3 regions of the Pseudobacillus badius genome follow, and region 2 is predicted to be linked to each of the others. Evidence: riboswitches for the same ligand, from Rfam matches in the RefSeq annotation. Region 2 holds a riboswitch; each other region holds the start of a gene.
What was found. A riboswitch is a leader RNA that binds a small molecule or an ion and turns the genes downstream of it on or off. The one in region 2 is predicted to bind thiamine pyrophosphate.
Positions count from the first base shown of each region.

Region 1: it holds a riboswitch for thiamine pyrophosphate, as region 2 does, so the genes downstream of both, thiC (phosphomethylpyrimidine synthase ThiC) here and thiT (energy-coupled thiamine transporter ThiT) in region 2, are expected to answer to the same signal.
Region 3: it holds a riboswitch for thiamine pyrophosphate, as region 2 does, so the genes downstream of both, B1A98_RS02785 (thiazole synthase) here and thiT (energy-coupled thiamine transporter ThiT) in region 2, are expected to answer to the same signal.

Region 1 covers NZ_MWMM01000012.1:43,283-53,148, forward strand. Annotated here, with positions in the region: gene B1A98_RS15735 (fumarylacetoacetate hydrolase family protein) at 1-516, shown strand, start outside; gene B1A98_RS15740 (fumarylacetoacetate hydrolase family protein) at 513-1,307, shown strand; gene B1A98_RS15745 (5-carboxymethyl-2-hydroxymuconate Delta-isomerase) at 1,326-1,727, shown strand; gene B1A98_RS20980 (symporter small accessory protein) at 1,868-1,981, shown strand; gene B1A98_RS15750 (sodium:solute symporter family protein) at 1,987-3,567, shown strand; gene gsiB (glucose starvation-inducible protein GsiB) at 3,621-4,022, opposite strand; partial or broken gene B1A98_RS15760 (KGG domain-containing protein) at 4,119-4,331, opposite strand; gene B1A98_RS15765 (potassium/proton antiporter) at 4,594-6,051, shown strand; gene B1A98_RS15770 (polysaccharide deacetylase family protein) at 6,321-7,466, shown strand; TPP riboswitch at 7,539-7,653, shown strand; gene thiC (phosphomethylpyrimidine synthase ThiC) at 7,801-9,585, shown strand; gene B1A98_RS15780 (hypothetical protein) at 9,603-9,770, shown strand.
Region 2 covers NZ_MWMM01000004.1:164,759-174,624, reverse strand. Annotated here, with positions in the region: gene B1A98_RS09865 (C40 family peptidase) at 1-42, opposite strand, end outside; gene B1A98_RS09860 (mandelate racemase/muconate lactonizing enzyme family protein) at 102-1,187, opposite strand; gene B1A98_RS09855 (DUF819 family protein) at 1,203-2,366, opposite strand; gene B1A98_RS09850 (DUF3870 domain-containing protein) at 2,472-2,789, opposite strand; gene B1A98_RS09845 (GNAT family N-acetyltransferase) at 2,975-3,517, opposite strand; gene B1A98_RS09840 (dynamin family protein) at 3,577-7,362, opposite strand; gene thiT (energy-coupled thiamine transporter ThiT) at 7,496-8,062, opposite strand; TPP riboswitch at 8,133-8,234, opposite strand; gene B1A98_RS09830 (L,D-transpeptidase family protein) at 8,396-8,890, shown strand; gene B1A98_RS09825 (DUF3243 domain-containing protein) at 8,958-9,299, shown strand.
Region 3 covers NZ_MWMM01000001.1:578,964-588,829, forward strand. Annotated here, with positions in the region: gene parC (DNA topoisomerase IV subunit A) at 1-1,656, shown strand, start outside; gene B1A98_RS02770 (alanine/glycine:cation symporter family protein) at 1,826-3,253, shown strand; gene B1A98_RS02775 (HEAT repeat domain-containing protein) at 3,457-4,512, shown strand; gene B1A98_RS02780 (glycosyltransferase family 2 protein) at 4,509-5,933, shown strand; TPP riboswitch at 6,018-6,118, shown strand; gene B1A98_RS02785 (thiazole synthase) at 6,331-7,095, shown strand; gene thiH (2-iminoacetate synthase ThiH) at 7,111-8,289, shown strand; gene thiS (sulfur carrier protein ThiS) at 8,231-9,049, shown strand; gene B1A98_RS02800 (ThiF family adenylyltransferase) at 9,063-9,866, shown strand, end outside.

The DNA.
Region 1 (9,866 bases), on a different contig from region 2:
AGCCGGCCGGTGCTTCTTCCGGAAGGAGTAGAAGCGCTGGAGATCGGAGCAGCGCTTGGCATTGTTATCGGCCGGACAGCCACGCGGCTAAAGGAAGAGGACGCATTGGATTATGTAGCTGGCTACACGATTGTCAACGATGTAAGTGTTCCACATGAAAGCGTCTATCGCCCGGCGATCAGGCAAAAAGCACGAGACGGCTTTTGTCCGGTTGGGCCTTGGATAGTACAGAGGGAAGCGATTCAAGATCCTGACCAGTTATACACTCGCGTCTATATTAACGGGGAGCTGCGCCAGGAAAACACCACAGCCAATTTAATTCGGCCAATCGCTAAGTTATTGGCAGAGGTAACGGACTTTATGACATTAAACGAAGGAGATGTCCTTTTAGCAGGCGTTCCTGAGAATGCACCTCTGGCAAAAGCGGATGATCAAGTGCGCATCGAGATTGAAGGATTGGGTGCACTTGAAAATATAGTTCTGTCTGAGGGGCAAGCAAAGGAGGAGTCACAATGAGACGAGCGAAAGTAGCTTATGCCGGAGCGATTCATGACGCTGTAGAAAAGGATGGGCGGCTGCAGCTTAATGACGGACGGATAGTAGAAGAACAAGCCGTTGTCTGGCTTCCGCCGTTTGAGCCGAAGACAGTCTTTGCCCTTGGTCTGAATTACGCAGATCATGCGGCCGAATTGTCTTTTAAGGCGCCGGAAGAGCCTCTCGTTTTCTTAAAAGGGCCGAATACTTTTATCGGCCACCGCGGACAAACCCGGCGGCCGGCAGATGTGGAATACATGCATTATGAGTGTGAGCTGGCCGTTGTTATTGGCCGTCCGGCACGAAATATAAAAAGGGAAGAGGCCTACGAGTATGTATCAGGCTACACGATTGCTAACGACTATGCTATCCGCGATTATTTGGAGAACTATTACCGCCCTAACTTGCGGGTGAAAAATCGGGATACATGTACACCAATCGGCCCTTGGTTCGTTGATAAGAAGGATATCCCTGATCCGATGAATTTGTCGCTGAAAACATATGTAAATGGAAAGGTGACCCAGGAAGGCAATACGAAGGACATGGTATTTGATATTCCTTATCTGATTGAATACTTGAGCAGCTTTATGACGCTGAATGAAGGGGATGTCATTTTGACGGGTACACCAAAAGGCTCCGTTGACACGAAAGTCGGCGATGAAGTCATTACTGAAATTGAAGGCATCGGCCGTCTCATCAATACAATTGTAGGCGATGATTTATTTGGCATTGGTCCAGTGCCGCAAGAAGAAGCGTCTAAACAAACAACATGAGAAGGGAGGGAAATGCCTATGCCTCATTTCATTATCGAGTATACAGATAATATTAAAGCAGAGGCTGAGATACCGGCTTTGCTGAAAAAGGTAAATCAGCTGCTTATCTCTTATGATGGAACATTTCCAATCGGCGGGATTCGTTCCCGGGCGATCGAACTGCATGATTACGTTATCGCCGACGGCACAGAGGATGATGCCTTTGTCCATGCTGTCTTGAAAATTGGAGCGGGCCGGCCGGAATCAGTAAAGAAGATGGTATGCGATGAGCTGTTTCAGGTAATGAAAGACCATTTTGCTGATCTTTTCGCTAATCGTTACCTGGCTCTGTCAATGGAATTAATCGAATTTAGCGAGGCTGGAACTTATAAGCACAATAACATTCATGCCCGCTACAAAAAGACAGCTACAGAGAAATAACATCACGCTTTTTATTCTGCAAGGGGATAGCAAGGATAAGAATAAAAGTCTGCTTGTAACAGGAGCTTGCTTTGAATCGGCGCTTTTGTTACAAGTACTTTTCGCTTTTGGGAAGGTTATATAAAAGGGGGAAATGACCTATGTTTGGTATGGAAGATCCAATTATTGCTTTTGCATGGCTGGGGACGATTTTATCGATGGTTGGCTGCATTATTTTTGGAGTGGTTATGTGGAACCGCGGAGAGGGAGAGTGAGCTAAGTGAATTTTGCTGTATTAATTCCAATACTTTTACTTTATTTAGGCATTATGTCGGCGCTTGCTTATTATGGCTATAAAACTACAAGGTCCGAAGCTGATTATTTAGTAGGCGGACGGGGAATTAATCCTACAGTTATGGCACTTTCCTATGGGGCCACTTTTATAAGCACGTCTTCTTTAATCGGCTTTGGCGGTGTCGCGTCATTACATGGCTTTGGTCTGTTATGGCTCTGCTTTCTCAATATTGTTTTTGGCGTTTTTGTCTCCTTTGTGTTTTTTGGAACCCGCATCCGAAAGGTTTCCGAACAGCTGGGAGCCTACACCTTTGCTGAACTTTTAGGAAAGCGTTATCAATCAAAGTTTATTACTGTGTTTTCAGGGATTGTTATTTTCGTATTAATGCCGGCTTACACGAGTATCGTTCTAGTGGGCGGAGGCCGGTTTCTCCAGGAAACTCTTTCGATGGACTATAATATCGCACTGTTAGTATTGGCCGTCATCGTTGGTTTTTATGTATTAAGCGGGGGAATTAAGGCTGTTATGTATACGGACGCATTTGCAGCGATCGTCATGTTTATTGGCATGGCCATCTTCTTGTTCATGGGATACAAGGCTGTGGGCGGTGTCATTGACGGACATGCTGGATTAACAGCTATGAAAGATCTGGTTCCCCAATCTCTAGTCGAGCAGGGCCATCGCGGCTGGACTTCCATGCCGGAATTAGGGTCTCCGATCTGGTGGACACTAGTAAGTACAATTGTTATGGGAGTGGGAATCGGAGTGCTGGCACAGCCGCAGCTTGTAATGCGGTTTATGACAGTAAAAAATAATCAAGCGCTTTACCGCTCTGTTATTGTCGGCGGGGTATTCATTTTCTTTATGACCGGTGCCGCTTTTATGCTGGGACCAATTAGTAACCTGTACTTTCAAGAACATCTAGGAAAGCTGTCCATAGAGGTGGCAAAAGGAAACGTGGACCTTGTGATTCCTGCTTTTATTAATCATTTGATGCCAGAATGGTTTGTTTATCTATTTACTTTAACCTTGTTATCAGCGGCGATTTCAACGATCAGCTCTTTAATTCATTTACAAGGCTCGGCTTTTGGACAAGATATCTTAAAAAGCTTCGGCATTCGGTCGGTATTTGGAATAGATGCTTCCCGTATCGGCGTGCTTCTCGGCATTGTGGCCGCTGTTGCGCTATCTTATGTATTGCCTGGCGGTGTCATTGCCCAAGCGACTGCTTTCTGGTTCGGCATATGTGCGGCCGGATTTTTGCCGGTAATGATTGGCGCCTTCTTCTGGAAAAACTCAACAAGCACAGGTGCAAAAGCAAGTATGATTGTCGGTTTTGCCGTAAGTATTTTTGGTTTTCTGTTCTTGCATGAAAAGGAGGCGGCCGTTCTAGGCCTCTCTAAAGCATTGTTCGGAAAAGACACGTTGTTTGTGTACCCAATGACGCATATTGATCCGTTATTTTACGCGTTGCCATTGTCGGCAATTGTCTTTATTGTAGTGAGCTTATTTACAAAGAGTGAAGCAGTGAAGGAAGAGGAAGAACGTCGCGAACAAATTATCTAGCAACAACAAAACCAGGCCCGAATGAATGGGCCTGGTTTTGTTGTGTGCAGCAGTTAATCGTTGTCACGTTGTTCTGCGCGAGCCTTTCCGCCTTTTTCACCAATTTCTTGATAGAAGTCTTTATCGTGATTTTCGGAGGTCGCTTCGCCGCCTTTTTTGCCGATTTCTTGGTAGAAGTCTTTGTCGTGGTTTTCAGCAGTGGCTTCGCCGCCTTTTTGTCCGATTTCTTGATAGAAATCTTTGTCGTGGTTTTCAGCAGTGGCTTCGCCGCCTTTTTTGCCGATTTCTTGATAGAAGTCTTTGTCGTGGTTTTCAGCAGTGGCTTCGCCGCCCTTTTGTCCGATTTCTTGATAAAATTCCTTATCGTGATTGCGGGCAGTCGTTTCTCCGCCTTTGCGTCCAGCTTCCTCTAGGCTCATTTTGTTTTCATTGTTTTCGTTGTTTTTTCTTGCCATTTTATACATCTCCTTTTTAATTTAATGAACCATATGGTTTTTATTTCCTCTTTTTAAATAATTTAAACCGTTATTTTAAAAATATTATTTATTAGATTCTCTTTGTTCCGCGCGGGCATTTCCGCCCTTTTCGCCAATCTCCTGATAGAAATCTTTCCCATGTTTTTCAGCGGTGGCTTCGCCGCCCTTTTTGCCGATTTCTTGGTAAAATTCCTTATCGTGATTGCGGGCAGTCGTTTCTCCGCCTTTGCGTCCAGCTTCTTCTAAGCTCATTTTATTCTCGCGATTGTTGTTATTGTTTTCTGCCATTTCTCTCATCTCCTTCAATGGATTATTTGGTGTACGGTTGTTATATAGCCTCTTTCATTTGTTCGGAAACACATAAATATATATAAATTAAAAACTCCTACTTTTTTCATAATTTATTTTTTTCCTTTAAATGTTATGGAAGGAGTTAATAAACGGAGAGTAAGATGTTTTTATCTTTTGAATGCAGTCATTTACGTTGGAAAAATCCAGAGGGTGTTATAAGATTTAATAAGAAGACCTTATTTTCTGAAAGGAGAGTGCGATGAATTTTACGATTGAAAACATTATCTTAGCTGTATCTATTCTTTTGCTGGCTGGTGTCATCGGGGCCAAGTTCTCCACAAGGCTCGGTTTGCCGTCCCTTGTGCTGTTTATTGTTGTCGGCATGATATTAAATCGTTTTGTCTTTTTTGATAATGCCTGGCTTGCTCAGCTCCTCGCAACGGTTGCCTTAGTCATTATTTTATTTGAAGGGGGCCTGCAGACAAAGTGGGAAAGCGTGAAGAAGGTATATAAACCCTCCTTGTCGCTTGCTACGATAGGAGTCGTTGTCACCACTGTCACAGTTGGGGCGGCTGCCAAATTTATTCTTGATTTAACGTGGGCAGAAGGCCTGCTTGTCGGGGCAATTGTCGGTTCGACGGATGCCGCAGCTGTATTCAGTGTACTTGGAAACAAGAACGTGAAACAAAAGCTGACAACCGTGCTTGAAGCTGAGTCAGCTTCCAACGATCCGATGGCTATCTTTTTAACCATTAGTTTAATTCAAGTGATTCAATCACCCTCATTTGAACCTCTTCACCTCGTTTTCAGCTTTTTTTGGCAAATGGGAGTTGGACTGATTCTAGGAATTATGTTCGGTATCCTCTCTATTTGGATCATTAATAAAATTAACCTCGACTCCTCCGGGCTTTATCCGGTTCTATCTATTGCTTTAGCGATCTTTGCTTTTAGTACAGTCACGATTATGAATGCGAGCGGGTTTTTGGCGGTATATGTAATGGCGATCATTATTGGAAATGCCGACCTAACCTATCGCCATTCTATTCTTGGGTTTAATGAGGGACTGGCATGGATGATGCAAATGGTCATGTTTATGATTTTAGGCCTTCTTGTTTTTCCGGGCGAATTGCTCCATGTTGCTTGGCAGGGAATTGCCTTGGCTGTTTTTTTAATGCTTATTGCCCGGCCTATTGGTGTATTTGTCAGCTTGTTTTTTTCGAACATCAATATAAAAGAAAAGCTCTTCATTTCATGGGCTGGCTTAAAAGGAGCGGTGCCGATCATCCTTGGCACATACCCGCTGGTAGAAGGACTGGAGCATGGCCAGCTGATGTTTAATGTTGTCTTTTTCGTTGTTCTGCTGTCCACCGTTATTCAAGGAACGACAATTTCTAAAGCAGCAGAACTGTTTAACGTAACCGGAACGGGAAAAAAGGCGCAATCCTCCCACAGCTTGGAATTAATTTCTATTGGTAAGGCAAACAGCGAAATGGTAGAAATGCGCATCCTTGAAGAATCACCGGCAGCGAATAAACAAATTCATGAAGTCCGCTTGCCGCCGAAGACATTGATTACCGCGGTGGTGAGAGGGGAGAGGCTTATTACTCCGGAGGGAGCAACGAGGCTTCTCCCAGAAGATGTGCTCTATGTATTAGTAAAGAAAGATAAAAAGAAGGAATTGAAGGAAACCCTTATGAAAAAAGGCGGCGATTCATAGGAAGAAAAAAGGACAGCACACGTGGTGTGCTGTCCTTTTTTTATCGCAGCTCCCTCTGTACAGAAAAAAGGGATAAAGAGCATTTGGCTGCATAAAATTTAATGGCTGTTCCTGGTTTTAGAGCATCCGAAAAATGATGATGGCTAAGAAAGGGATTTTTTTGATATGGAAAGTAATATTTTTAATCTATTTGTAATAAAAGAAAAAATACTGTATTATATTGGAGAAAAATAGAAAGAAAGATTAGCAGGGAGAAAAGGGATGAAAAGATGAGAAACAAATTAATGATCATGTGCAGTTTTGTATTGCTGTTGCTTGTGGCAGGCGGAGGGGAAAAGGCGTATGCAGCCGGAAAAAAGAATATTTATATCGGACTTCATGACAAAATGCTGCCGTTTACTACGGGAGAGGCGTTTATTATTGACAATCAGGCAGTGGCTCCAGCTGAAAAGCTGGCACGCTACTTGTATATCAAACAAACGGTCCAGAAGACTGATGAAGTGTACATATTTGAAAAGAACGGCCAGCAGCTGACAGTGAACATAAAAACGAAGGAAGCATCGTTGAACGGGAAGCCTGCCGGCTCGGCGGTTATACACAAAGAAAACGGGCAATTTTACATTGGTATTCGCTGGATTGCCCAGCAGTTTGGATTCCAAGCAGACTACTTAAGTAAGAATCACACGGTGCGCCTTTATACAAAAGCCGGAGCCAAGTTGTCTAACGAGGAATTCTTAAAGGCAAATCAATCATTTTTTGATCGTTTGAACAGCCCGCAGCCGGCTAAGGGGCCAATTGCCTATGTGACTTTTGACGACGGGCCAAGCCAGCAATCAGCCAGTATTTTAAATATACTTGCTTCTCATCGGGTGAAAGCGACGTTTTTCTATATAGAGCCGAATATTCACAGATACCAGGCTGCGGCAAAGAGGGCGGCTGCTGAAGGACACTATCTTGCTCTTCACAGTGTTACGCACAAGGTGAATACGCTCTATCATTCACCGCAAAGCTTTATGAATGAAATGGAAAAGACGAATCGCACACTGAAAAGCGTCACTGGCCGGTCCTCCGTATTGGTTCGTGCTCCGTTTGGCAGCTCTCCTTATTTAAAACAGCCATTTCGTGATGCCATGTCCAAAAAAGGCTATCGCCTTTGGGATTGGGATATAGACAGCGAAGACTGGAAATATAACACCAGTTCAAAAGCGCGCATTTTGCAAAACATTCAAGCAGGAATTAAGATGCAAAAGAAAAGAGGCGATCAGCACGTTGTCATTTTGTTGCATGAGAAAAAAATTACAGCTGAACTGCTTCCGCAGATTCTCCAACTTTTAACGAAGGAAGGCTATCGCTTACAGACGTATGATCCATCCGCTCATGTTGTCCAAAACTTCTGGAACGACAAACGATTATAAGATAAAAAGGAATTTTCTGAAAACACCTTTACTTTTTTAGACAGTTTCATGTATAATGGAAACAAATTGAATAGTTATAACTAGGGGAGTCCAATGAGCTGGGCTGAGAAAGAAACGCGTTGAAGTTTCTTGACTCTTGGGACCTGATCTGGTTCATACCAGCGTGGGGAAGTTAGAACAATTATTGATCATGACTGCTTCTGCATACATATTAGCCGGGTCCATCCATTGTTGGAAACCGGCTTTTTTTGATGTATCTGCCAGCTTTTCCGCATGGTTATGCCCTAAATCTCGTCCTGAACCGCTGAATACGCTGAAAAGGAGAGTTTTTTTTATGTCCACATTTTCATTGAACGAAAAAAACATGTCCATTATGTCTAGTTTTTCAGGAAGTAAAAAAGTATATGTGAAAGGGACGCGGCCAGATATAAAGGTGCCGATGCGGGAAATTCAATTAAGTCCGACGGCAGGCACATTCGGTGAAGAGGAGAATCCGCCAGTGCGGGTATATGATACGAGCGGTCCATATACTGATCCGACTTATGTGATAGATAGTACAAAGGGGCTGCCGGCTATTCGCAGTCCATGGATAAAGGAGCGCAGCGATACAGAAAGCTATAAAGGGAGAGAAATAAAACCTGAGGACAATGGCTACAAAGATGAAAACGACCCCCGAGCAAACCATCAAGTTTTCCCGGGACTAGAGCGTCAGCCGCTGCGGGCGAAAAAGGGGAAAAATGTTACACAGCTTCATTATGCCAAAAAGGGCATTATCACTCCAGAAATGGAGTTTATCGCTCTGAGGGAAAACATGTCTCCTGAATTTGTCCGTGAAGAAGTAGCAAGAGGACGAGCGATTATTCCGGCTAATATTAATCATCCCGAAATCGAGCCAATGATTATCGGCCGCAACTTTCACGTCAAAATCAATGCGAATATCGGCAACTCTGCCGTTTCCTCTTCCATTGAGGAAGAAGTGGAAAAGATGACCTGGGCGACCCGCTGGGGAGCGGATACCATCATGGATTTATCCACGGGCAAGAACATCCATACGACACGCGAGTGGATTATCCGCAATTCACCGGTTCCGGTTGGGACAGTTCCTATTTATCAAGCGTTGGAAAAGGTAAATGGTATAGCGGAAGATCTTACCTGGGAAGTGTATCGCGATACTTTGATTGAGCAGGCAGAACAAGGGGTAGATTATTTTACGATTCATGCGGGTGTTCTTCTTCGATATGTGCCGCTGACGGCCAAGCGTATGACAGGGATCGTTTCCCGCGGCGGTTCGATTATGGCGCAATGGTGTTTATATCATCATCAAGAAAACTTTTTGTATACTCACTTTGAAGAAATTTGTGAAATTATGAAAGCGTATGATATTTCCTTTTCCCTTGGAGATGGATTGCGCCCTGGGTCGATTGCCGATGCAAACGATGAAGCGCAGTTTGCTGAATTAGAAACACTTGGAGAGCTGACGAAGATCGCTTGGGAGCATGATGTTCAAGTGATGGTAGAAGGTCCTGGCCATGTGCCGATGCACCTGATTAAAGAAAATATGGATAAGCAGCTGGAGGTTTGCCAAGAGGCGCCATTTTATACGCTCGGCCCGCTGACAACCGATATTGCTCCGGGCTATGATCATATTACTTCAGCTATCGGAGCAGCGATGATTGGCTGGTACGGCACGGCAATGCTCTGTTATGTCACACCGAAAGAGCATTTAGGCTTGCCTAATCGGGATGATGTGCGCACAGGTGTGGTGACTTATAAAATTGCGGCCCACGCCGCCGACCTGGCTAAAGGGCACCCCGGGGCTCATAAAAGGGATGACGCCCTGTCAAAAGCGCGATTTGAATTTCGCTGGAAAGACCAATTTAACTTATCGCTCGATCCTGAACGCGCGCTGGAATATCATGATGAGACGTTGCCTGCCGAAGGGGCAAAAACGGCCCATTTCTGTTCCATGTGCGGTCCGAAATTTTGCAGCATGAGAATTTCTCAAGATATCCGTAACTATGCAAAAGAAAACAAACTGGATACAAACGAAGCAATCAGAAAGGGAATGGAAGAAAAAGCAGAGGAATTTAAGCAAGCCGGCAGCAAGGTGTATCAGTAACTGCGGGAGGAATGGCCATGAATGTCCATAAAATTGAAGAAGAGATAAATCAATTAAAAACAAAGCTTCTATTCTTGCAGAATCGCCTGCAATTCATCCAGCAAAACTGTGATCATCAATTTCAGGGAAACCAATACTATGAAACTTGTGTTAAGTGCAGAAAAGTGAATGTTCTCTATTATTAAATGCAGAAAAGTGAATGTTCTCTATTATTAAATGAGCGGCCGGAGATTTCCGGCCGCTTTGTTTGCAAAGGGGGGCCATGCTGGTGGGCAACCGCA
Region 2 (9,866 bases):
CAACATTCCCAGAGCTGCCACGGCGATAGAGCATTTTTTCATCATACTGACGATTCATCCTTTCCCGTATTTATTTGGCCCTGTTAGATGAACGGAGCCATTTATTTAAAAGGAACATTTTCTTTCCTTTTAATCCCCAGTCCTGGCTCATTGCCGAGATGAATCGTATCTCTCTCATAGGCAATGCCTTCAAAGCTTTCCTGCTTGATCCACAGTGGCGCATCCAAGTCAATTTTTGTGATGTTCGGATGCGCAACCGCCAGATGGATGGCTGCCGACACGCTGACGATGGATTCCATCATGCTGCCAATCATGCATTCAACCTCTGCTGCTTCCGCCATATCCGCTATTTGCACCGCACGGCGGATTCCCCCTGTTTTCATTAATTTAATATTTAAATAGTCTACAGCTTGCTCAGATAACAGTTTCATTGCGTCAATTGGAGAAAATAAGCTTTCATCTGCCATGATCGGCGTTTGGACATGTTGTTTAATTTCTTTTAGGCCCGCAATGTTGTAAGCCTTGACCGGCTGTTCGATCAGTTCAACATTCAATTGCTTATCTTCTAATTCTCGAATAATCCGAATCGCTTGGCTGACTGACCATCCTTGATTAGCGTCCACCCGGATCACCGCTTGATCACCGACCGCGCGGCGGATCGCGCTGATTCTTTCTGCATCCTTCTCCCAATCCTTCCCGGCCTTCACTTTTAAAATCGAAAAGCCGTCTTGAATCGCTTTCAGCGCATCATTCACCATATCCTCTTTGTCAGCCACACTGACTGTCATATCATTGCGAAGCTCGTTTGTTTGCCCGCCGAGCAATTCATACAAGGGGATGTCCCAATAGCGGCAGGCAGCGTCATAGACGGCAATCTCTACAGCTGCCTTGGCGCTCGTGTTGCCTGCGCATGATTGCTGAATCCTTTTGGAGAGCGCATGGAACTGGGTAATTTTTTGCCCGATGAGCTGCGGGGCAATGACTTGTTCAATCACGCTGGCAATTCCCGCTGTTGAATCACCTGTAATAGCCACTGTCGGAGCCGCAGCTCCTATTCCTGTAATGCCGTTTTCAAGATGAATGACAACAAATATATTGTCAATTTCTTTTGCTGTGCGTAAAGCGGTTTTAAACGGTTTGACCAAAGGGAGTTTTTCTACGAATATATCTAGTTTGCGAATATACATGATGACATCCTTTCCTTAAAATGCAGATAAAATATAAGAAGTTAAAATACCGTAGTAGGTGCCGAGCAGACTGCCGAGCACAGCCATTAAAATGCCCACCGGAATCAATGCCCGGTTGAATGCCCCTGCTAAAATTGGAGCTGAAGCTACGCCGCCGATATTGGCCAGAGAAGCAACACCCATCGTAAATAAATCGAGCTTAAACACCTTAGCCAAAATCACCATAATTAATCCGTGGAAGAACATGATCATAAATCCGGAAATAATGTACACAGGCGCTTGGAACAATTGCGAGAAATCAGCATGTGATGCGATTAAACCGATCACGATATAAAGCATGACTTTTGAGATTTCCATGGAGCCTGGCAGCTTGCCTACTTTTGTCATGGCTAGTATCAGGCCGACAGCAGAAGCGATAATAATCGTCCAAGTCGTTGCATTGACAGCCGCCCCAAGTTCAGGAAGAAGCGTACCTATTTTCGTCGCTGCCGCTGAAACAAATAAGCCAAGCGCAAGAAATCCGATAAGTTCAACGAAGCCGATTGGCTGTTTGCTGTTGCTTTCTTCGGCTTCCAGGTGAGCGGTAATTTCATCAATATAAGAAGTATCCGCCTTCGTCCATTTGTTGAATTTCATGGCAAACGGCACAAGCCAGAACAAGAACATTACCCATACAGAATAATTGACAGTATCCATAATTAAAGCGTAGCCAAAAATATTTTCAGGCACGTCTAAAATTCCTTGGAGGATCACCATATTTGCCGATCCGCCTGTCCAGCTGGCGCTCAGCGCAGAAAAAGCTTTCCATGTTCCTTCCGCGTAAAACCCGTGAAGAAGCGCATAAGTAATAGTGAATCCTCCTACAATGCTGAGCGAGGCAGCAAAAAAAGTTAACAGCATTTTCGGGCCTAAACGGACGATTTTTCTTAAGTCACAATGAAGCAGCATGAGCATCAGCATCGCGGGCAAAAGCAATCCGCGCACGGTTCCGTAAGCGGTTTCAACAGATTCACTTGCAGAAAAGAGGCCGAACGTTTTCATTAAAGCGGCACCGATATAAATCAGTACAATCCCGGGCACGTATTTAAAAAACTTGCCCCCAATCTTTTTCTCCGCGATCGCAATTACAGCTGTAAATGCGAGCAAAAAACAAACAAACATCACACCATCTTGAATCATCTATTCTTCCTCCTTTAAAGAAAGTTTAAAAAATAAAAAATCCAGCTGCCAAAGGACGTCCGCCCTTTAACAGCTGGATTTCATATGCATAAACAAATGAAGCAGCTAATTGTTAATAATTTGGTTGTATTTAATGCAGGCGTTTTTAAACGCGACAATTAAAGCTTTTTGTGACGCACCGAAATATCGGTTCTCAATGTCGGCAACAATGTCCTCAAAGTCCATCATGGACCGCCCGTTAAAGATGGATTGGACAAATTGAGAGGTTAAGGAAATAGTAGAAGAGCATTCCGCCTCTATAATCTTATGATTCTTCCGGTCGATGACAAGACCGATAAAGTAAGAATTAAATTGCTGCATAATTGGATTGTTAGAAGCTGTTTTGCTGTCTCCAATCACATAAATCGTATCTTTATCAAACACGGATGTTCCTCCTGCCATTCGGATATTACGCGGGGCATTCGCATGGTTTGCATGCAAATGTTCATCGTAATAAGGATGGTATACTCATCTTAATATATCTGCCTGCCATTTGCAATATTAAAAATATTGAGTTTTGGAATTTACTAGTGAAAAAAATAAAAGCAGGACCGCTCGATGATTTCCCCTTATCCGTTAAACCTCCCCATCACCACAGTATTATAATAGTTCCCATCTGAAAGAATTTTGTCCTTTTGCAAGAGGCCTTCGATTTGAAAGCCGCACTTCTCATACAGGCGGATCGCTTTCTCATTTGTTTCTAGCACATGCAATGTCATTTTTTCAATGTTGTTGGCATCCGCCCAAGCGATCGATTCTTTCAAAAGGTTTTTTCCGATGCCCATTCCCCAGTAGTCTTGCAAGATGCCAACCCCGAATTCTACCTTATGGGCGAATCGCTTGAAATGATTGCCTTCACACCTCGAAAATCCGACAATTTTGCCGCTCACAACTGCTACTAAAAACAAGTTTTTCTCGTTTTCTATGTCTGATTGAATGAATCGTTCAAAGCCGGCCTTATCTATAAAGCCTTCTCCCTTTTCTCTATCAAGGTTTTCTGTTTCGCCGTCAATCTGGAGCCGTATATCAGATAATGCCTGTGCATCATTATGCCGGGCGATTCTGATTGTGTAGCATGTGCCGTTGGCAAAAAAATGTTTTTCAATGTCCATTTCCTCTTCCTTTCACATAAATGTACGGGAGATGCTTGAAGAAAGCAGCATCAGCTCATTCACGGGAGCTGATGCTGCAGTTCGTTCAGCAGTTGTCGATAGTATCCGACATTCGATGTTTCCGACAATGCCGCCAGTTGTCCGGCTGCCTGCTCTTTGATTTGCGCCTTTGCATCCGTCTTTGCTTCTTCAAGAAGGCGCTGGTAAAACGGCAGCAGAATGGCTTCCATGCGCTCCTGTTCCTGCCGGATATATTCATGCACAGGCGGAATCAGTTTCTTTTCGATTTCATCTCGTATTTGTTTATTTCCGCCTTCTGCAAAGAACTGTACAGATGTTTTATATTCTTTAAACAAGGAAGCGAACAAGCCGGAATGCACCTCATGCAACTCGGGCTCAAAAGAGATACCTTGAGCTGTCTCGGCCTTTGTTTCTTTCAAGTACACCCCTGGCAAGAAGGCTCCTGTTTCTTTTTCAAGCGAGCGGTAAAACCGGCGGCTGCCTTTTTGCATAAAGGCCTGCAAGCGAAAAGCTGTCGTCCTCATTTCACGAGCCATTTCAGCAGCAACAAATCGGATTACTTCATTGGTCATCCGGTGCAGCGCCGTGCGCATATCATCAAAGGAATCAAAAGCAGCCGGGCTGAAAATGGCCTTAAATTCATCGTTATAACGATAAAACAAGCGTTGTCTGGCATAGAATAACAGTTCTTTGATTTCTTGATGGAAGGCTTCATATTCTGCCGTGACGAGCCGGCCTTCTAAGTAAGACAGCGCGGCAGATAATTGACGGGACAGCTCACGGCGCCGTTCTTGCTTGATCACTTCATCCGTTTCAGCAAGCTTAATCCGCCGTTTTAATTCAAGGATGCCTTGATTGGCATCTGCTTCTGCCTGATGCAAAACAGCAGCAGCCAGAGCTTGTTTGGTGAAAGGATAAAAATGCTGCTCGAATAAAGAGAACCCTGACAGTTCCAGCACCTCTTCCTTTGGAAGACGTTCTGCTTCTGAAAGTGCCAATAAAGATTGGTACCGCTGTTTTTCGTCTGATGTTAAAGAGTGAGCCGCTTCTTTTTTTGCCAATAAAGCGAGATGGCTCGATACCGGATAAATGCGTGCTTGTTCAAGCCCGCAGTGCAATAAGTTTTGCTCAATATGACAAAGCACATCCTTCAAGTCACTTTTCTCTGTGGCAAGATCAGCTGCGTTAACAATAAAAAACAGCTTATCTTTGCCAATAAACTCTTTGACCTGTCCAAGCTGAGTCAAAAAGACTTGATCGGCTCGCGAAAAGGCATGATTGTAATAAGTAACAAATACGATCGAATCAGCGCTCGTTATATAGTTGAAGGCCATTTCAGTATGACGGGCATTCATGGAACCCGCACCGGGCGTATCAACAAGCACCATTCCTTGCTCTGTCAGCGGTGAAGCATAATACAATATGATCCGCTCAACAAAGCACGCTTTTTCTTCCACACTGACAAACTCGGTATACGTATCAGCGTTTTTTTCTACTAGCTGCCCGAGCAGCGGCTGGATCTCCTTATAGCCGGAAAGAGCGGCGCGCAGGAATGAAAATTGTTCCAGCGGCAATGCAGCAAGCGGACTGAAGTCTTCTTCCGGTTCTTGTTCTTCGTTTTCCCCATTTCCTTGCCTCTTGTTCTCCGCCCATTCGTCATGCTCCCGCAAAAGCAGCTCCAGGCTCTCCAAGCTCCCAACCGTTTTTCCGCTCAATTCCAGCGCCTGATTAATATCCTTGAGGAGCTGTTCCTCTGTTTTGAACAAGAGCGTGACAGTTTCGTGAGGATGTTCTTTATCGGGCGCGCGGATTTCATTGATGGCTGCTGTGGTGGGATTGGGCGACACAGGAAGCACCCGTTCACCTAGCAAGGCATTGGCAAATGATGACTTGCCGGCACTGAAAGCTCCAAATAAAGCGATCGTATATTCGTTCTTCTCAAGCCTGGCAATCCGCTCATTCAGCTTATTGATCCTTTGCTCCATATGGCCGGCCTTGAGCAGCAAGCGGGCTTTTCTTTTAAGCTCTTCTATCTGTTTTTCCAAGCCGCCATAGACAAGAGAAACCTCCTCCGACCGGCTCAGCCATTCCCTGGCTACTTCACCGATAGAGACCGCTTGCTTTCGTTTTGCCCCTTGTAATTGTCCCGCTTTCTTAAACGCCTGAAATGGTTTTTTCTCCGCTTTTTCCGTTCCGCGCACCGCCAGTGTGGAAAGCAGCCTGTTGTACAACTCTTTTTCTTGCGCTTTTAACTGCTCCCGTTTTTCCCAAGCAGCTATTCTTTGGTGAATGTCTTTCTCCTCTTGGGCAAGCAAAATCCGTTTGCTGCGGTTATTTTCCTTCGCCTGCGCTTCCAGCGGTTCAATGATCCCGGCGAACGCTTGTCGATATAAGCTTCTCAGCTCATTTGCGATGTCTTTGGCATAATTCAACACATAATCATCAGTAAGCATCGCTCCGCTTTTTACAAGCTTCACAAGCAGCTCGGGAGAAAAGTCAACCTCACATCGGCGGATTTGCTCCCGCAGCTCCTCCGTCAGCACATCAAATGAGCTTAACAGCTGAATGAGGTCCTCCTTTAAGGGGATATCAATATAGGAAACTCTATTTTCATTTAACGTTTGAAACAGCTGCTGCAGGCGAAGCTCTTTTTCTTTTTTGGTTTTCTTGCGTGAAAATAAGCCGCGTACCTGAAAGGAAAGTTCCCGGGATTCTAAAAATTGCCGCACGAAAATCCGGGCATAATAGTCAAGCAGCTTGGCATTGTAAAAAACCTTCGCCAGCGTTTGATCAAAGAGAGGAATAAAAAGATGATCGCGTTTCTCTATGGCTTCTTTCCGTTCATTCCATTCCCGCAGCTCGTCTTGAAGCTGCTGAAAAGAAGAAACTCCCGCCAGCTGCTCATCATACTGATCAAGCTCTTCCCTGCTTTTTTCCCGTTGTTTATCGAAAAAATCCATCGCTGCCATCAGTGCTTCCTGCAGAACATGAACTGGAAGCTGCTGCCGGCGGTCAGCCATCTTTCCAGATAAGAAATCCTTCAATTCATGGATCTGATTATAAGGATGGTTCTCCTCCTTTAAGGATGTGAAATACAATCCGTTATACGAAAGCTTATGCTCAGCGAATGACTTGTGAATGCGGCTTGAGAACTGGGAAAAAGACAGCTCACTGGCGATGTGTTTATCGATTTGGTTAATAATGAAATAGTTTTCTTTTCCTCTTTCTGCCAAATATCGGTTAAATTCAAAATTGGCCGGCGATTGCACGTGGTTATAATCCATCATATAAAAAACAAGATCAGCCAAGTGTAATTTCGACAATGCGCTAACCCTGTGGGCGTCATCCGTTGAATCAATGCCCGGGGTGTCAAAAACGGCTACCCCTTCTGGAAGCTGGCCTGTACGCTGGGAAATGTCTACTTCTTCAACGGCATTCCCATTCACACAATAGGCCTGAATTTCATTGATATCATAAGGATAAGGGAACCTCTGGCTGCTTCCGTCTTTAAAGAAAACCTTGGCGCAAGGCTCTCCTTCTTTCACTTTGACAATATTAGCGCTTGTAGGAATTGGGCTCGACGGGAGCAAATTTTCTCCTAGCAGCTCATTAATCATGGAGGATTTTCCGGCAGAAAAGTGGCCGTAAAAAGCAATAATGTACTCTATATTTTCTAACTTTTCTATGAGTTCAGCACAGGCATGAGCATTCGTCTGATCGTTATACTCGGAAAATAAATGGTGAAGTTCCTTTAGTTTTGGCAGCAGCAACGCGCGGGTAGGCCTTTGGTTAGCAAGCCATTTTTTCAATTGGTCAGTCAGCATAAGTCCCCTCCTCTCTGCGTTCAATCCTGTTATTCTTATTGTACCGGAATCAATAAACAATTTCAGCTTGTGTCCTTTTTTCGCAAAAAAAAAACAGAAGCTGCGCTAGTCAGCTTCTGTCTGCCGTCATTTATTAATAACTGGCCGAGCTGCTTCCAATAGAAGCAGATTGTTTGTAAAAGCTCGGCGCGGTCTTTTTCAAAAATACTAATACCGCTGCTGTGATTAACATTTCCGGAAGCAAATAGGAAATGTTATACAAGAAAGAATATACAGCGACTGGCATTTCCTTTGGTGCAGCGCTGCCGAACCAGATGATGCCGGACATAAAATGGCAAACGAGACGCAGGGACGTTCCCAGCAATAAGCCGGTGAAAATCCTTCCTGTTGTAATCGGCTTATGAAAAACTGCAAGCCCTCCGATTCCAAGCACCGCGTAAGCGAGAGGATAATCCAACACAAGCTGGACCGGATGGACGACATAGCCGCCTGTCAGCAAGCTGATGATCCCGGCTAATAGCCCTGTAACCAAGCCGGCCTGCCAGCCGCGGCGAAAGGCCATTACAAAGATTGGCACCATGATAAGTGAAATCGATCCGCCAAATGCCCACAGAGCGCCGAATTCTACCTTGCTTAATATAAACGATAGTCCCGCCATAATGGCAATTTCGATCATCGTTATCAATTTGTTTCTTTCCATAAAAAAGCCCCCTTCTATTATCCAGAGGGGTGTACGGATACAACAGGCTCTTCCGTGTAAAGGAATGTTGGCTGCATCTGTCACACGTTCCCTACGCTGGTACTAACCAGATCAGGTTCATAGAGTTGAGGACGGCTCCTCTCTCAGTCTAACGACACCCCTAGTGGACTTCTATGCTCTTACTATAGCACAAGTGCATCAAAAATGAAATATCAGCCAAATATCGTCATATCGTCAAAGAAGCTTTTATTTGCGTCTATCTGCTCCCCTCCGGTCATATACGTAAATGAACAGTAAAGAACCACAAAAATATAGACAAAATTAGGTGAGGCTATGAATCACGTTGTTGAACGCGGGGAAACGCTGGCTTCAATTGCCGCTGATTACCGGATTTCTGTCGCTCGGCTGCTTGCGGCTAACCCTGGAATGAGCTCTTATTCTTTAGCACCCGGGCAAATCATTCGCATTCCCGGTCTTCCCCCGCCCGCTTCTCTTCCTTATTCGATCCGCGTTTCCCTGTCGCAGCGGCAATTAACCTTACTGCATCACGGAACTGTTCAAAAGGTCTATCCCGTGGGGGTAGGCAAGATGCTGACCAAAACCCCGACAGGAGATTTTGTCATTATTAATAAAGCGCCGAATCCGGGCGGCCCATTTGGAACGATGTGGATGAGCTTATCCAAAAAATCCTATGGCATTCATGGAACGAATAATCCTTCCTCGATCGGAAAATTTGTTTCCAAAGGCTGCATTCGCATGTACAACCGTGATGTAGAAGAACTGGCTCGAATCGTTCCGCTCGGCACGCCTGTACAGATCCGGCCGTAAATCATCCGTCTGATGTTTGAAAATGGATAAAGGGGGGCATAACGAAACAGTAAAGGAGGAATGACGGATGACAGAGAAAAATCACGCAATTCACAAAGATGGAGAACTGCAGCCAAATAAAGTGGATGATGCCCTTGAACGGATCAGCCCTGAAAGAATGGATAGCATTCTTGAAAATTTCCATTCCTTCAAAGCTTATCTGAAGAAAAGAATAGAACTAGCTGAAAAAATCGGTTTAAATGAGGAAGAGCTGGCGGTTGCGGCAGAAAAAATTGCCGGGTATCTTGCTGAACATGCTGAGCCGAAAAACAGAGAAGAAAAATTGCTTCAAGAGCTGTGGAAGGTCGGCACGAAGGAGCAGCAGCATCAGCTTGCTCATATGCTCGTGAAATTTGTCGATGAGGAATAAAGGATGACAGAAAAATCGGGTATCTATTCTACGGCAAAAGAGGTTCGGAATGATCTCATTCCGAACCTCTTTTCGTTTGTTAGGTGATTTTCAAGTCATTCAGTAGAAAGATAGACCACTCCAAGTCGATGCTTAGGCAGCCTGCTTCCTAGTACAATTCTCCCGCCCGGTCATAAATAAAAGAAAAATCAGCCGCTGCCTCCATTTTAACAAACAGATGCTTCCCTGGTACAAGCTGATCTATAGTAACCCCTTCTATTTTATCCCGTTGGCTGGGATGATGTTTCGAAAGCTTCTTCCTCACCTCAAGCATTTGATCGATTTATTTTCAAACAGGCATTGTTATACGGATATACTAACTTTGTCCGCGCTGTTGATTGGAATGGAAAGCGCAAAGACTCCTGCGGGATCGGCGGGACAGGTGAGATCCCGCAGACGCTTTGACGCCGGGGAGGCTCGCCGCTCGCCCCGCGGAAAGCGAAGCGCCTGGAATGGAAAGCAACAGACCCCTCCGCAAGAAAATAAAAAAGACTGTAGACAAACCTCCATTTTCATTGAATTTGTCTG
Region 3 (9,866 bases), on a different contig from region 2:
ACCGAAATTCCTTATGATGTCAATAAAGCAAACCTGGTGAAAAAAATAGACGATTTCCGTCTGGACCGCAAAGTAGAAGGGATAGCCGAAGTAAGGGATGAAACAGACCGCACAGGGCTCCGCATCGTCATTGAGCTGAAAAAAGATGGTGACGCCCAAGGCATTTTAAATTATTTATACAAAGCCAGCGACTTGCAAATCAGTTATAACTTTAATATGGTGGCCATCCATAATCAGCGTCCAGTGCTGATGGGACTGCCTGAACTGCTTGATGCGTACATAAGCCACCAAAAAGAAGTGGTTACAAAGCGTTCTGAATATGAATTGGCGAAGGCGCGGGCCCGCCAGCATATTGTAGACGGCTTGATTAAGGCTTTATCCATCCTAGATGAAGTGATTGCGGCCATTCGGGCATCGAAGGACAAGCGCGATGCCAAGAATAATTTGATGGCAGCCTTTGAGTTTACAGAGGCGCAGGCAGAAGCGATTGTCAGCTTGCAGTTATACCGGCTGACGAATACAGATATCACTGCCCTCCAAAAGGAAGCCGAAGAATTGTTGGCAGAAATCGAGCAGCTCACCGCTATTCTGGCAAGTGAGAAAAAGCTGACAGGTGTCATTAAAAAAGAACTGAAAGATGTGCGAAAGAAATATAACGACACGCGGCGGACCGTGATCGAAGAGCAAATTGAAGAAATCAAAGTGAACCTTGAAGTGCTTATTCCGAATGAAGAGGTCATTGTTACAGTGACAAAAGACGGCTATATTAAACGGACCAGTCTGCGTTCCTATTCGGCATCCGGCGGGAAAGATTTGGCGATGAAGGAGACGGATCGTCTGCTCTTTAAGGAAGAGGTTCATACAACCGATGTTTTGCTTGTCTTTACGAGCAAGGGAAGCTATTTATACTTGCCGGTCCATGAACTGCCTGATATTCGTTGGAAAGATCTGGGGCAACATGTGGCGAGCCTTGTTGCTCTTGAAAAAGATGAATCGATTATAAGTGTTTTTGCTGTGAAAGATTTTCAAGCCCCTCTGTATTTATTGTTTGTGACGAAAAACGGCATGGTAAAGCGAACCGAGCTGGCTGCTTATAAAGTGCAGCGCTACTCGAGGCCGTTAACCGCCATTAAGCTAAAAGGCGATGATGAGGTGATTGACGTACACCTCACCACCGGCAGCAAGCAGGTGTTCTTGGCGACTTATTTCGGTTACGGGCTTTTGTTTGCCGAGGAGGAGGCGAGCCTTGTTGGCCCGCGTGCAGCGGGAGTCAAAGGAATCAACTTAAAAGAGAACGACACTGTAGTCAGCGCGGAGGTATGGGAAGCGAACGAAGAACGGGATTTGCTGCTCGTCACTCAGCGGGGCGCTGTTAAGAAAATGAGCTCAAGAGAGTTTGAACCGCTTTCACGCGCTTCGAGAGGCGTGGTAATGCTTCGGGAGTTAAAAGGGAATCCGCATCGTGTGGCGGGACTGAAATTGATAGAACAAGAAGCACAGTTTGTGTTGCAAACAGAAAAGGGCCTATCCGACCCATTTGATTTCTCCCCTCTAAAGAAAAGTGACCGCTATTCGAACGGCTCATTCGTTTTAGATGAGAATGAGAGCGGAAAAGTCATAGCTGTTTGGAAAAAGATCGAATCAGAGGAATCCTGACAAGGGGCGGCTCATCAGTCGATTTTTCGGCTGTGTGCCGCTCCTTGTGCCCGTTCCTGCTAAAAAAGAAGAGCGGAATGATCATTATGCCGGTTGATTGGATAGCTATCTTTTGATAGATTGAAATAGATTAACTTTTACCATTTCACTTTAAGAAGGGATGCGTTTTATGGATTGGATGGAAATGATTGATCATTACATACTGAAAATAAATGACTTTTTGTATACGAATGTAATGATCGCTTTATTAATTGGACTGGGTCTACTCTTTTCATTCGGAACCAGGTTTGTGCAATTTCGTTTATTTGGGGAAATGTTTCGGGTGATCTTTGAAAAGTCGACCATCTCCACTAAAGGAAAGGCAGGAATTTCTTCGTTCCAGGCGTTTACCGTCAGTGCGGCTTCCAGAATCGGCACCGGCAACCTTGCTGGTGTAGCGACAGCGATTGCAGCCGGCGGACCAGGTGCTGTTTTCTGGATGTGGCTGATTGCTTTTATCGGTGCGGCCTCCAGTTTTGTAGAAAGCACACTCGCCCAGATTTATAAAGTAAAGGATGAAACTGGCTTTCGCGGCGGCCCGGCTTACTACATGGAAAGAGGCTTGAATAAAAGATGGATGGGGATTATTTTTGCCATTACAATTACTTTTTGCTTTGGCCTCGTCTTCAATTCTGTTCAGTCTAACACCATTTCAATCGCAATGAATGAAAGCTTTCATGTTTCAAAGCCTGTTGTCGGTGTAGTTCTATGTATATTGACAGCGTTAATTATTTTTGGGGGGCTTAAACGCATCGCTCACGTGACACAAGTGCTTGTCCCTGTTATGGCTATTATCTACATTCTTGTCGCTCTTGTTGTGTTAATTATGAATATTACTGAAATTCCGGCAATGTTTATGCTTATCATCAAAAATGCCTTCGGTATAGAAGAGGCATTGGGCGGGACGCTTGGTGCGGCTGTGATGAACGGAATTAAACGCGGTTTATTCTCTAATGAAGCAGGGATGGGTTCTGCTCCTAACGCTGCCGCTGCCGCTGCTGTCAGCCATCCTGTCAAACAAGGTCTGATTCAGACGCTTGGCGTGTTTGTTGATACGATTGTCGTGTGTTCAGCTACTGCTTTTATTATTTTACTGTCAGGCGAATATTTAAGGGAAGACGCTTCTTCTATTAACCTAACACAGTCTGCTCTTTCCGTGCATATCGGTGATTGGGCATCTATCTTCTTAGCGGTTGCTATTTTCCTTTTTGCTTTCAGCTCTGTGATTGGAAACTATTATTACGGGGAGACGAATATTGAGTTTATTAAAAACTCTCCCGCTGCCTTGTTTGTGTATCGTTTAGCTGTACTCGGCATGGTGTACTTTGGCTCAGTTGCCAAAATCAGCCTTGTTTGGGATATGGCCGATCTTTTCATGGCGATTATGGCGCTGATCAACTTAGTGGCCATTACCATGCTTTATAAAATTGCTGTGGCTGCTTTAAAAGATTATCAGCAGCAGCGAAAAGCCGGCAAAGAACCGGTGTTTTATGCTGATTCCATCGAAGGAGTCGGTACGGCGGATTGCTGGGAACGGAAACCGCAGGAAGAAAAATAAGCATAGGGCAGCTTCGGCTGCCCTATGCTTATTTGCATGCAGGATGAATAGAACAAGACATTCGCTTCTATAGACATCTATTTTTATTTTGACAACTTTGGTAGAATCGAAGAGGCACGGCCAGTTTATCGTTTTTTATTCGTGGAATAAAGGAAGTAGAAGGAATTGAGCTGCCAAGCAAATGGTAAAGCGGGTGAAAAAATGTGAGCGATACGATGAAAGTCATTATATATATCAATTTGATCCTCCTGGGCATTCTGCTTTTCTTGCTCGTTTTTCTGATTGTTCAAAAAGTGATAACAAATAAAAGAACAGAGAGAGTGGAACAAATAAAAGATTACTTGCGTCCGGATTTATTTGCTTATTTGTTAGGAACGGAAGAGGAGATCCATAACAGATGGCTAAATAATGATCCATTGAGCATTCAGGCATTAGAAGAATTGCTGGAGGAGGCTGCAAGTATCCTAAAGGGAGAAATGGTAGGAGAGACGATTACACTTCTTGCTGAGGAGTGGCTGAAAGAGGAGTATCATCGGCGGCTGGCGAAAGGAAGGTGGAGCACACGAATGAATGTGCTTTATCGCATTGAAAATTTTTATATGTCTTCCTTTTCGCATCATTTGTGGCTGGCGCTTGCCGAAAACGCTCTGCGAACAGAGGCAGAACGGACAGAAGCGATCCGTGTGTTGGCTTCCTTGCAATCGAACGCGCTGGCCAGGGATTTAATCAGCCTGGATCCTCCGCTTTCGAAAGCTGTTTACAAGGATGTATTAAGAAGATTTAACGATACATATGACGCAGGGTTTATCCAGAATTATGAGAAGCTGAACAATGTGTTTAAGCAGGCAATCATTGAGTGGGTAGCAGAAACACAGGAGTACAGCTATCTTCCTTTTGTAGTAGAACAGCTGAAGCAGCCGCATTTAGAGCTAAGAATTGCTGCCTTAAAAGTGCTTTATTTGTTCGGGTACACGGCTGATTCAGCAGATGTGTATCCATTCAGCTATTCTCAGCACTGGCAGGAGAGAATGATGTTCGCCAAGCTGGCAGGCGCAGCGAAAAAAGACGGTTTTCTGCCTCAGCTTACGAAGTTGATTGCAGATGAAAACTGGTTTGTCCGCAATGCGGCAGGGGAAGCGCTGCAGCAATATGCAAACGGCACACTGATTTTGCAGCATATTATTGAAACCCATCATGACCGATATGCAAAGGATATGGCTGCCCAGTGGCTTGAGAGTGAAGGAGTGAGAATAGGATGACTCAATTCATTAGCAATCTGTTCACCTTTTTGCCGTGGTTATTTATTTTCTACACCTCCTTTGTCATTTTGTTTTATCTCGTCATTTTATTTATTTCAGCCAGGCAGCTGCGGAGCGAATATGGATTTAATTCAAAAGAGGCAGAAGAAGATTTGCTGGATTCTTTTGATACAAAACCGGTCTCGATTCTTGTGCCTGCCTATAATGAAGAGGCAGGGATTTATAACAGTGTCCGCTCTCTTTTAAGTATTTACTATCCGGAATATGAAGTGATTGTTATCAATGACGGTTCGACAGACAAAACAGCCGAAACGATGATTGAGGCCTTTCAAATGGTAAAAATAAATTTTGTTGTACGTACGAGAATACCTGTTGCTGAAATTAATGGCATCTACCGGTCAACGATTTATGAAAATGTATACATGATTGACAAGAAAAATGGCGGAAAAGCCGATGCCTTGAACGCTGGAATAAACTTATCCCATTACCCGTACATTTGTTCACTCGACGGAGATTCTGTATTAGAGAGAAATGCCTTTTTGAAAGTGATCAAGCCGGTTCTTGATTCAGACGGAGAGGTGATTGCAGTCGGCGGCAGCGTGCGGATTGCGAATGGCTGTCATATTGAAGGCGGGGAAGTGATGACGGTCGGTTTATCTAAAAAACCGTTGGTGGTTATGCAAGTGATCGAGTATTTGCGCGCATTTTTAATCGGCCGGATTGGCTTAAGCCGTCATAACCTGTTGCTGATTATTTCCGGTGCTTTCGGTGTGTTTGAGAAAGAGTCAGTGACCAGAATCGGCGGGTACCGCACGGATACAGTCGGAGAAGATATGGATCTGGTTGTCCGCCTGCACCGGATGATTAAAGATAGAGGATTAAAGAAAAAGATATTGTATGTTCCTGATCCTGTTTGCTGGACAGAAGCGCCAGAGTCCGCCCTTTATTTGCGCAGACAGCGCCAGCGCTGGCACCGCGGACTTTGCGAAGTGATTTGGAATAACAAGGATATGCTGTTTAATCCTAAATATGGCCTGGTTGGTGTGCTATCGATGGCTTATTTCTTTTTGATTGAGCTGATGGGTGTCTTTGTCGAATTGCTTGGTTACTTGCTTATTCTGTTCGGTTTGCTGTTTTCGTTTATCAGTGTTGAAATCACCGTCCTGATTGCCTCTTTGTCGTTCTTATACGGATCGGTGTTATCGATGGGCGGAGTGCTCTTAGAGGAATGGAGCTTGAGAAAATATCCGAAGCCGCGAGACATCGTCAGACTGTTTTTCTTTGCACTTTCTGAAACGTTTTGGTATCGGCCGCTCATGATTAAATGGCGGCTGGAAGGCTTTTTTCAGTTTTTAGCCGGCAAGAAGGATTGGGGAGAAATGAAGCGGATTGGCGTAGGGGCGAAGACCGAAGCGAAATAAAGCAAAAAAGCGGAATTCTTTTTTTGAAAAAGTGGTTAACAATTTAGAATATTAGGAGTATACTAGAGGAAACTGAATATAGAAAAAGTAAGCTAGGGGTGCCTTTACGGCTGAGAGGATGCATGCATCCAACTCTTGAACCTGATTTGGTTAGTACCAACGGAGGGAAGCTGTCTTTATTTACGTGTCTTTATTTATGATGCATAAAGAAAAGCCTGCCGTTGTGGCAGGCTTTTTTTGTTGTACGGCTCTGTTAAAGAATATCGTTGGTTTGTCTATCGGTTTCACTGCAGGCGGACACTTTCCGTGGAAGTCGCCGCTTTTGCCCTTTTAGGTGAACAATTAACCAATCAATCGTCGATAATGGCAGAGCCTATTGCAAAAAGGAGGATGTTAAATGGATGAATTAATTATTGGTCAAAAAAAGTTGTCAAGCCGGCTGTTTACAGGAACGGGGAAGTTTGCCGATCACTCTGTTATGAAACAAGCCTTTAGTGCCTCAGGCTCGCAAGTGGTAACTGTAGCAGTAAGAAGAGTGGATTTAGAGGCAGGCCATGAAAATATTTTAGCAGATATCCCAGAGAATATGACGATTATGCCCAATACATCCGGGGCAAGAAATGCGGAGGAAGCTGTCCGTATTGCAAGGCTGGCAAGGGCCGCCGGGATGGGAGATTGGATTAAGATCGAAGTTATTTCTGATCAGAAATATTTGCTTCCTGACAATGAAGAAACGATCCGGGCGACCGCAATATTGGCTAATGAAGGCTTTGTTGTTCTTCCTTACATGAATCCAGACCTAATGGCAGCCAAAAAGCTGGCTGATGCCGGGGCTGCGGCCATCATGCCGCTTGGTTCCCCGATCGGATCAAACCGGGGCATCCGCATGAAAGAGATGATCCGCATACTTATCGAAGAAAAAACACTGCCGATCATCGTGGATGCCGGAATCGGCAAGCCGTCAGAAGCGGCTGAAGCAATGGAGATGGGAGCGGATGCGGTTCTCGTAAATACGGCTATTGCTACAGCAGACGACCCTGTGCGGATGGCAGAGGCATTCAGTTTAGCTGTAGCAGCCGGCAGAAAGGCTTATCTTGCAGGGCTCGGACCGGTGTCGCAACGGGCAGCTGCTTCATCTCCGCTCACTGGGTTTTTACGGTAAAAAGGAGGAGTTTCTATGAGCTTTTATGACAGATACAACAAAATCAAGCATCATCCCTATGAGGAAATCCTTGCTGCTATGACGGTTCAAGATGTAGACAAGGCACTGAATCAAGCGGAACCGGACGAATATGACTTACTGGCGCTCCTTTCCCCGGCTGCTGCAGAGCGGCTGGAGGATATGGCCCAGAAAGCTCGAAAGCTGACCATTCAGAATTTCGGAAAAGTGATTTCCTTGTATGCGCCGCTTTATTTAACGGATTACTGTGTAAACAAGTGTGCATATTGCAGTTTCAGTTTTGACAATGACTTTCCGAGAAGAAAATTAACCGCTTTGGAGATCAGTCAAGAAGCAAAAGCGTTGAAAGACATGGGGATTCAGCATGTCATCCTGCTGACGGGGGAATCGCGCATTCATTCATCCGTTGCCTATCTTACAGAAAGCGCCCGTATCTTAAGAAAATATGCCTCCTCGATTTCCATTGAAGTACAGCCCCTTGATGCCGAGGAATACCGCCAGTTGTTCCAGGCGGGAGTGGATGGGCTTACTGTCTATCAAGAAGTATATAATGAAGAAATTTATAAGGAGATTCATATAAAAGGTCCAAAAAGAAACTATCGTTACCGCCTGGATGCACCAGAGCGGGGATGCCAGGCCGGCATGAGATCGGTAAACATTGGAGCGCTGCTCGGAATGGATAACTGGCGGAAGGAAGTGTTTTTCACTGCTCTGCATGCCCAATACCTGCAAAAAAGATATTTAGAAACGGACATTGCCGTTTCATTTCCTCGTATTCGCCCGAATCTTGGAGGGTTCGAGCCTCGTGCTGTTGTGGAGGATAAAGATCTTGTGCAAGCGATGCTTGCTGTCCGCCTGTTTATGCCCCGGGCAGGTATTACACTGTCTACACGCGAGGAAGCAGGGCTTAGAGATCACCTTATTAAATTGGGCGTGACAAAAATGTCCGCTGCTTCTTCGACAGTTGTTGGCGGCTACGCGGCGAAGAAAGAAAACAATAGCCAATTTGAAATTTCCGATACTCGTTCGGTGGCAGAAGTAAAAAAACGCTTAAAGCAGCTTGGGTATCAGCCGATTTTTAAAGATTGGGACATTTTGGCGGACGAGGAGGAATGGAATGACTTTTCAGCTTCACGCCATCACCACGGGGACACTCGGGCTGGCGCAGGCGTCTAGCATTGCCGCCGCCATTCACTCATTTGTTGACTATATTCACATAAGAGAAAAACAGCGCAGCGCCAGAGAGCTGTTGTATTGGGTGGAAGCCTTTAGGAAAGCGGGGGTTCCGGCCGAAAAGATTATTGTTAATGACAGGCTGGATGTTGCTCTTGCAGCCAGAGCCGGCGGTGTACAGCTGACGGAAAGCAGCGTGCCGTTAAAGCAGGTTCGCCCATTTCTCAGACAACTGGCGGCAGGCTGCTCTGTTCATGAGCTGGATGCCGTGGCTCATGCCAATGAAGGAAGGGCGGATTGGATCTTATTTGGCCACATTTATGATACAGCATCAAAGCCTGGGAGGAAACCAAGAGGCTTGGAGACATTGCAGGCCGCAGCTTATGCTTCCCGCGTGCCTGTTATTGCTATCGGAGGCATTAAACCGCACCATATTAGGGAAGTCAAGGCCGCCGGAGCAAGAGGCGTGGCAGTCATGTCAGGGATCTTTGCGAGCAAGGACCCGGCGGCTGCAGCCGCGAGTTATCAAACAGCAATAAAAAAGGAGGAAATCAACGACATGCACATTGTGGTTAATGGGAAATCGACGCCAATTTCTTTGCAGGAGCTGACTATTGAAGAGCTGCTGGCTTCTTATTCCTTGCAAGGAAAAGCGGTCATTGTAGAGATAAACGGCCATATCGTGCCGAAAGAACGGCTTGGCTTGACAACTATTCATGAAGGAGACCGAATTGAAATTGTTCAATTCGTGGGAGGCGGTTGAGGAGGAGAAGGCAATGAACAGCCGTTATTCGAGACAGGAGTTATTTTTAAAGGAAGAGCATCCTTACACTACTAAACATGTGCTGCTTGTCGGAGCCGGTGCACTTGGCTCTGCACTGGCCGAAATGCTGGTCAGGGCCGGCATTGGGCAGCTTACTATCATTGACCGTGATTACGTCGATTGGACCAACCTCCAGCGCCAGCAGCTGTATAATGAGCAGGACGCACGGGATAGTCTGCCTAAAGCGGAGGCGGCAAAAAAAAGGCTTCAGGAGATTAATTCCGACGTCAGCATATCGGCTATCACAGCCGATGCAGGCCCGCAGGAGCTTTCTGCGCTTATGGATGAAAAATGTCCGGACCTGCTGCTTGATGGAACGGACAATTTTGAGACAAGATTCGTTATCAATGATCTGTCTCAAAAATATCAGGTGCCCTGGATATATGGTGCTTGCGTAGGCAGCCAGGGAGTCAGCTGTGTGATTGTGCCGGGAGAAACTCCGTGCCTCGCCTGTTTGCTCGATGTTCTGCCGGCAGAAGGAATGACATGCGACACGGCAGGAATTATTGCGCCAGCTGTTCAAATGACAACGGCTTTCCAAGGAGCAGAGGCTTTGAAAATACTTGCGGGCCGCGGGGAGGACATTCGCCGGGAGCTTGTGGCTGTTGATTTGTGGAAAAATACATATTCATCTATTTCTACAGCCTCTTTAAAGAAGGCAGATTGCCCATCCTGCAGCGACACAGCCGTCTATCCGTATTTAACGGAAGAAAATCAAACAAAAACGGCGGTCTTATGCGGAAGAAATACGGTACAA